Regions from separate parts of the Jeongeupia sacculi genome, predicted to be linked through region 1. Evidence: predicted binding sites of a transcription regulator. Region 1 holds the regulator's gene; each other region holds the start of a gene.

Region 1 (2,267 bases):
GCGCGGGAATGGGATGAGCCGGCTCGAACGGCAGGTTTTCAACCAAGCCGAGATAGTGTGCCGCATGCTCGCGCGTCTGGTTAAGCGTGCTTTGGGTGAGGCATTGCCAGATGGCTGGATCGTAGGCCCATTGCGCACTGCTCGTGCCGCCGAGCCAGCCGAGAATGGCGAGCGATTGATGCTGCCATCGCTGCAACAGGGCAGCGATAAAGGCCCCTGCACTGGCATTGCCAAGATGCAGCCAGGCGCGAGGCCTTGATGGTGATAGCGCATCAAGTAGTCGCGTAGCCGCTTGAACCGCACCGCTCGGGCCGCCGGCGCCGATCATCCAGCCATGCTGCCGTGCCTGTTGCGGGTCACCATGCGCGACCATATCCACGAGTGGCACATGTTCGCCAAGGCGGCACCGCCATTGTGAAAAATCATCGAGGTTGACGTTGATCAGCACGATCACGCCGGCGGCGTGCAGGTCTGCGGATGCGGGTGGCGCAGCGAGCGAAAACCAGCTGATCCCGCCCGCGAAACGTTCTTCAGTACGGGCCCGGAGCAGGTCGATCAGCGTTGGCGGCGCCAGAACCAGAATGGAAGGCGCCACCGGCAATCAGCTTTGGCAGTTGTTGACGAGCAGTTTGAGCCCATCAACGTCGTGCAATTCGATCAGCCGGTTTTGTACCTTGATCAGGCCTTGATCCTGGAACTTGGACAGCGTGCGGCTGACTGTTTCAAGTTTTAGGCCAAGGTAGCTGCCGATTTCCTCACGCGTCATGCGCAGGTGAAAACTCATCGACGAATACCCGCGTACCTGGAACCGTTGCGACAGATTCAGCAGGAAGGCCGCGATGCGTTCTTCGGCTTTCATATTGCCCAGCAAGAGCATGACGCCGTGATCGCGGACGATTTCCCGACTCATCACCCGATAGAAATGGCGCTGCAGCACCGGAACCTTGCGTGACAGCGCTTCCATCTCTTCGAAGGGAAGTTCGCACACTTCGCTGTCTTCCAGGGCGACGGCGTCGCAGGTGTAATGATCGGCGCTGATGGCATCCATGCCCATCAGCTCGCCGCTCATGTGAAAGCCGGTGACCTGTTCACGGCCATCTTCAGATACCACGCTGGTCTTGAAGAAGCCGACGCGAACCGCGTACAGCGCACGAAAAGGTTCGCCGGCCCGGTATAGCGCTTCGCCGCGCTTGATCGGCTTGCCCTGGCCGATCAGTTCGTCGACTTGCTTCATTTCCTCAGCGCTCAACTCATTGGGCAGGCAGAGTTCGCGCAAGCTGCAGTTCGAGCAGGCTTGGCGCAGTTGTTTGAAGGTGATATCGCGAGACTGAAGGGCTTGTTGCATGGCGGCGCTCAGCTGGTAGGTGGGCAATGACGGCGGGCTGACCGATTACCGTTAGCCGGATAATTGGGTATTGATCGCCATCAAGATTGCATACGTTGATTATCGGCAAGCTTGCGTTAGAGCACAACCGAGCAAAATACCACCAGGCGCCCACAATGACACATCAACAAATCGAATTTGACCGTGCGCTGATCCAGCGGCACGACGGCAAGGGGCCGCGATACACATCGTACCCGACTGCAGACCGTTTCGGCGCAATGGCGCCCGGGAATTATCTTGGTCGACTGGCGCAGTTGCAACCGGGAACGCTCACCCATCCCTTGTCGCTGTATTTTCACATTCCGTTCTGCGACACCATTTGCTACTACTGCGCCTGTAACAAGATCATTACCAAGGATCGCAGCCGCGCCGAACGCTATCTGGATTATCTTGAGCAAGAAATGGATCTGCAGTGTGCGGTGCTGCCGTACAAGCCCCGCGTCAAACAATTGCATTTTGGCGGCGGCACGCCGACTTTCCTCTCGGATGTGCAGTTCGAACGGTTGATGACGGCGATACGTGCTCGTTTCGAACTTGAGCCGCAGGGCGAGTTCTCGATCGAAATCGATCCGCGCAAGGTATCGGTTCAGACGGTGCAGTTGCTTGCAAGGCTGGGACTGAACCGGATGAGTGTCGGGGTGCAGGATTTCGATCCCGCTGTGCAGCAGGCAGTAAACCGGGTGCAGAGCGAGGCAGAAACCCGGGCGGTCATCGATGCCGCGAGGGCATCCGGGTTTCGTTCGATCAATCTTGACCTGATCTACGGGCTGCCGCTGCAAACGCCGACTCGTGTGCATGACACCTTGGCGCGGGTGATCGATATCCGGCCGGAGCGTATTGCACTCTACAATTACGCGCATATGCCGACGCGATTCATGCCGCA
Region 2 (2,267 bases), 1.4 Mb from region 1:
TCCTGCAGCGGCGTGCCGATCGCGTAGGTCAGCTGGAACAGTAGCGCCATCATGATCACGAACAATGGCAGCCCGGCGAGCGGATGCAGCAGCCAGCCGTCGAGCTTTTGCGTCGGCCCCGGCGGCAGGGTCGGCGGCCGGTGCACCGCACGCTCGTACAGCGCGGCTTCGGCGTCGCGGCTGGCATCGGCCGGCCTGAGGCGGGCGAAATCGAGCCGGGACACCTCGCCCTTGAGGCTAGAGGCAAGCAGCGCCTTGAGACCGTCGATGCCGTGACCGTATTTGGCACTGATTTTCAGTACCGGACTGCCGAGCACCTCGGCCAGCGCGTCGGTATCGATATCGAAACCGCCGCGCTTGGCCTCGTCGGCCATGTTCAGCGCGACGATCAGCTTCGCGCCGACCGATTTCAGTTGCAGCGCCAAGGCCAGTTGCCGGTCGAGCTGGGTGGCGTTCAGCACCAGCAGCACCGCGTCGAGCTCGGTGTCGGCGAGGAAACGCTGCGCGACCTGTTCATCCTCGGCGCCACCGGTCAGGTCGTAAATCCCCGGCAAATCGACCAACTGCACCATATTGCCGCCCAACAGCACCCGATGGCTGGCCAGCTCGACCGTCAGCCCCGGCCAGTTGGCAACGCGGGCATTGCCGCCGGTGATGCGGTTGAACAGCGTGGATTTGCCGGTATTGGGCATCCCGACCAGAGCGACGCGCTTCATGCTGCAAGCTCGGTGCTTGGCTGCACCGCAGCCACAACGTGCAACTCGCTCACCTCGATCAAGGCCGCTTCGGCGCGGCGCAGCATGAATTCGGTACCGCCGACCTTCAGCTGCAGCGGGCCACCCAACCAGCCACGACGGATCACTTCGACCTCGCGTCCGGGACGCAAGCCGAGCGCGGCGAGGCGGTGGGTCAGTTCGGCGGTGGTACCGACCACGTTCACGCGGGCCGGATTCTGCGGCAGTAACTGCGAGAGAGTGAGGGTCATGGCAAGCCTCGATCTTCAATAGAAAAGAGAATGATTCCGAATTATCCGCTCCGGCCCTGCAAGTTAGTTGATTACAGTCAACATTCACTACGTCACTTTTTACCCTGTGCCCATCACGCGCGGCGCGGCGATCGCCGGCAAATCGCATAGAATCGCCGCCACTCCCTTGTGTGTTCACGCCATGCCCCTGATTTCCCTGTTCGCCGCCCTGATCCTGGTGCTGCTCGCCACCCGCGTCGGCGGCGCCCTTGCGCGCCGCTGCGGCCAGCCCGCGGTCATCGGCGAAATCGGTGCCGGCCTGCTGTTCGGCCCGACGCTGCTGACCGGCTGGTTCCCCAGTCTGGGCGAACTTGTTTTCACCGCCGAGACGATCAAGCCGATCGCCAAGGCCGGCGATCTCGGCGCGGTGCTGTTTCTGTTCCTGCTCGGTGCCGAGTTCGACCTGGGCAGCGTGCGCCAGCGTCCACGCGCCGTGCTGCTGGCGACCAAGCTCGGCCTCGCGCTGCCGATGGCGCTCGGCGCGCTGGCGGCGTGGTATGCCTCGCAGCGACTCGGTGCGCCGCTGCCGGCCATGCCGCTGGCCTTTATCGCGCTCGCCAGCGGCATGACCGCGCTGCCGGTGCTGGCGCGCATCGTTGCCGAGCGCGGGCTGGGCGATACGGCGATCGGCGCGCAGGCACTGGCGTGCGCGGTGCTGACCGATGCGCTGAGCTGGGCGCTGCTCGCCGCCCTGGTGCTCGCGTGGATGCCGCAACACGATCCGCTCGGCCTGCTGCAGCTCGGCGTCGCCGTCGGCTACGTGCTTGCCTTGGCCGGGCCGGTGCGGCAACGCCTTGGCGTCATCGGCCGTGCGCTGGCTGAAGGACGCAGCCGCCGCGCCGCGCTCGAACTCGCGCTCTACGTCGCCGCATCGGCCGCGGCGAGCGCCTGGCTGGGCTTGCACGCGCTGCTCGGCGCCTTTGCCGTCGGTCTGCTGCTGCCGCGCGATCCGCGCATCGTTGTTAAATTGCAACAATGGCTGAGCCCGGCGTGCCGCTGGCTGCTGCCGTGCTTCTTTGCCGCGATCGGGCTTTCGACCGACCTCGGCCCGCTGCTGGCAGGCGGGCTGTGGTGGCTGGCCGCGTTGATGACGCTGGTGGCGGTGATCGGCAAGGTCGGCGGTTGCCTGTTGGCCGGCGCGCTGACACGAATGCCGCGGCGCGAGGCGCTGACGCTGGGCGTCCTGATGAACACCCGCGGCATGATGGAACTGGTCGTGCTCAATCTGGGACGCCAGCTCGGG
Region 3 (2,267 bases), 400 kb from region 1:
AGATGTCGCCGACGTAATGCGAGTAATAGGCCCAGTTGGTGCCGAACTGGAATTCGAGCGTGATCCCGGTGGTCACGCCCATGGCAAAGTTGATGCCGAACAGCTTGCCCCAGAACCGGGTCATGTCCTTGTAGACCTGTTGCCCGGTCATCACGTACACCGATTCGCAGATCACCAGAATCCACGATAGCCCCAGCGTGAGTGGCACAAACAGAAAGTGGAACATGGCAGTCAGGCCAAACTGCAGCCGTGACAGCTCCACCACATCAGCGACGGGTAACATCGGTATCTCCAGAAGAGGGTAAATTGGCGGGCATCGTGGTCGATCCACCCAGCAACTGCTGGTTGATCGCACGATCGGGAACGGTCATGTTTTTGGCCATCGGCTCGGCAAACCACAGCTTCCAGGCGCCATATAACAATAGGCACTTGATCAGCAGAATCACGGTGATTTCCAGCCACAGGGGTAAACCGGTGCGGCGTTTCATGGCGCCTCCTTGCCGCCACCCAGACGAAGGCGGTCAGCCATTTCCAGCAGCTTGGTCACTCTGGCTCCCAGCAGCATCAGCTTGCGCAAGGTATCGGGCGAAAGGCGCTGCACCTCGTCGAACCAGCCAGTGGTCATCTCGATCAGCGCGTGCATCTCGCGCATGCGCGCTTGGGCATGGCGCTCGGCATCGTCCTGCGCGGTTTCGAGCAAAGCACTACGCAATAACGATAAGGTAGGTTCAATTTCGCGGCGCCGCTTCTCTTCGGCCAAGGTTCTGAAAATCTCCCAGACATCCTTGGGCGTTTCAAAGTACTCGCGCCGATCTCCCGGCTGATGCAGCAGCCGCACCAGATGCCAAGCCTGCAGCTCCTTCAAGCCCATGCTGACGTTGGAACGCGAAAATCCCAGCTCTTCGCCGATTTCGTCGGCATTCAGTGGTTTGACCGAAAGAAACAGCAAGGCATAGATCTGCCCGACGGTGCGGTTCACCCCCCAGCGGCTACCCATCTCGCCAAAATGCAACACGAAACGCTCGGTGAGCGGCGACATCATTCCAGTGATTCCTGTATTTTCAGTATTTCCTGAAATTATAAAACAAATTTGATTTAAGACAAATTCAAAACTGCTCCAAGACGCCTGGTCAAATGAAAAAAGCCCCCCACACGGGAGGGCTTGCGTACAGCTTCGGCGAAGACTTATTTGCAGGTGCCGAGATTCTGCCACACGCCCCACTGACCGGACTTGGTCGGATCATCTCCGACCGTCCACCACTTGTTCTTGTAGTTGTGGCCGAGGTAGCTGACTGCGCTGCCCGGGTTTGCGTAGGTCGTACCAGCACTCCAGGCTGCAGCGCAGTTCGACGATGGGGTTGGCGTCGGAGCTGGGGTCGGCGCTGGCGTTGGAACCGGAGTCGGCGCTGGGGTTGGCGCTGGGGTAGGAGCCGGCGTCGGCGTCGGCGTCGGCGTCGGCGTCGGCGTCGGCGTCGGCGTCGGCACAGGAGTCGGCACTACTGCGCCGGCGACATCAATCGCATAGGTATACGACTTGCCGTCACGCGAGTAGATGCGGTTGGTCGTCGCGTTCGTCTCCGGCACCACAGCACCGCCGCTGTTAAGAATCCCGGCCACGATGTAACGCGACGCACTGTTGATCGCCTTCGCCAGATAGTACGGCCAGTTAGCCGCGCGGAACATTTCCGCACCAGTGACGCTGTCCCAGCTCATGACCGCGCTGATGGACTCAAGATCCCCGCCATTGGCATCAAACAGCCGCAATGTGACCTTGGTGTCCGAAGCAAGATCTTGCGAGGCGCGAATCTGCCCCAGTTCCTTGTAGTTGGATGCGACGGCCGAGAAACGCACGTCGGAGCACGAGTAGAAAGCTTCGGCGCTATCGGAACGCTGCCACGTGTTGTAGATGATATGCGCGCCGGTCTTGTTCTTGGGCAGCGGGCAAGTCAGGTGATAGCGCTTGGTGCTATCTGCAGCGGTGTTACCCAGTTCGCAGAACTTCTCCAGATCGCCCCACTTCAACGGTTGCGTCTGATCCCAGCCATCCTTGGTGACGTAGAACACCCAGTTCTTCGTCGTGTGCGGAGCCGGAGCGTTGTAGATGAACTCGAAGTTGCCGCTGGCATCCGGCGCGATCGGCGAACTGACCCAGTCGGTACGGGCCAGGTTCAGGCCCGCATAGTTCGATTTGCCGCCGCCGCACAATTGGCCATCCGGAACAAATGCCTGATGGTTGCCATTGGGCAATTGGTTCACGCCGTTCCAGT

Evidence for each region. Region 1 encodes FNR, which switches genes on or off when oxygen is low (the NO sensors DNR and NnrR bind a similar motif). Its sites were predicted from a motif close to TTGATNNNNATCAA; they were not measured.
Region 2: a site for FNR is predicted at 1,053-1,066, ahead of JLC71_RS16055 (FeoA family protein). Genes of this name have one in related genera too.
Region 3: a site for FNR is predicted at 1,091-1,104, ahead of JLC71_RS08090 (GbsR/MarR family transcriptional regulator). Genes of this name have one in related genera too.

What each region holds. Positions count from the first base shown of each region.
Region 1 covers NZ_AP024094.1:1,310,344-1,312,610, reverse strand. Annotated here, with positions in the region: gene JLC71_RS06095 (hypothetical protein) at 1-595, opposite strand, end outside; gene fnr (fumarate/nitrate reduction transcriptional regulator Fnr) at 602-1,345, opposite strand; gene hemN (oxygen-independent coproporphyrinogen III oxidase) at 1,501-2,267, shown strand, end outside.
Region 2 covers NZ_AP024094.1:3,325,822-3,328,088, reverse strand. Annotated here, with positions in the region: gene feoB (ferrous iron transport protein B) at 1-716, opposite strand, end outside; gene JLC71_RS16055 (FeoA family protein) at 713-985, opposite strand; gene JLC71_RS16050 (cation:proton antiporter) at 1,167-2,267, shown strand, end outside.
Region 3 covers NZ_AP024094.1:1,709,892-1,712,158, forward strand. Annotated here, with positions in the region: gene JLC71_RS08080 (cytochrome ubiquinol oxidase subunit I) at 1-283, opposite strand, end outside; gene cydP (cytochrome oxidase putative small subunit CydP) at 267-488, opposite strand; gene JLC71_RS08090 (GbsR/MarR family transcriptional regulator) at 485-1,042, opposite strand; gene JLC71_RS08095 (lytic polysaccharide monooxygenase) at 1,186-2,267, opposite strand, start outside.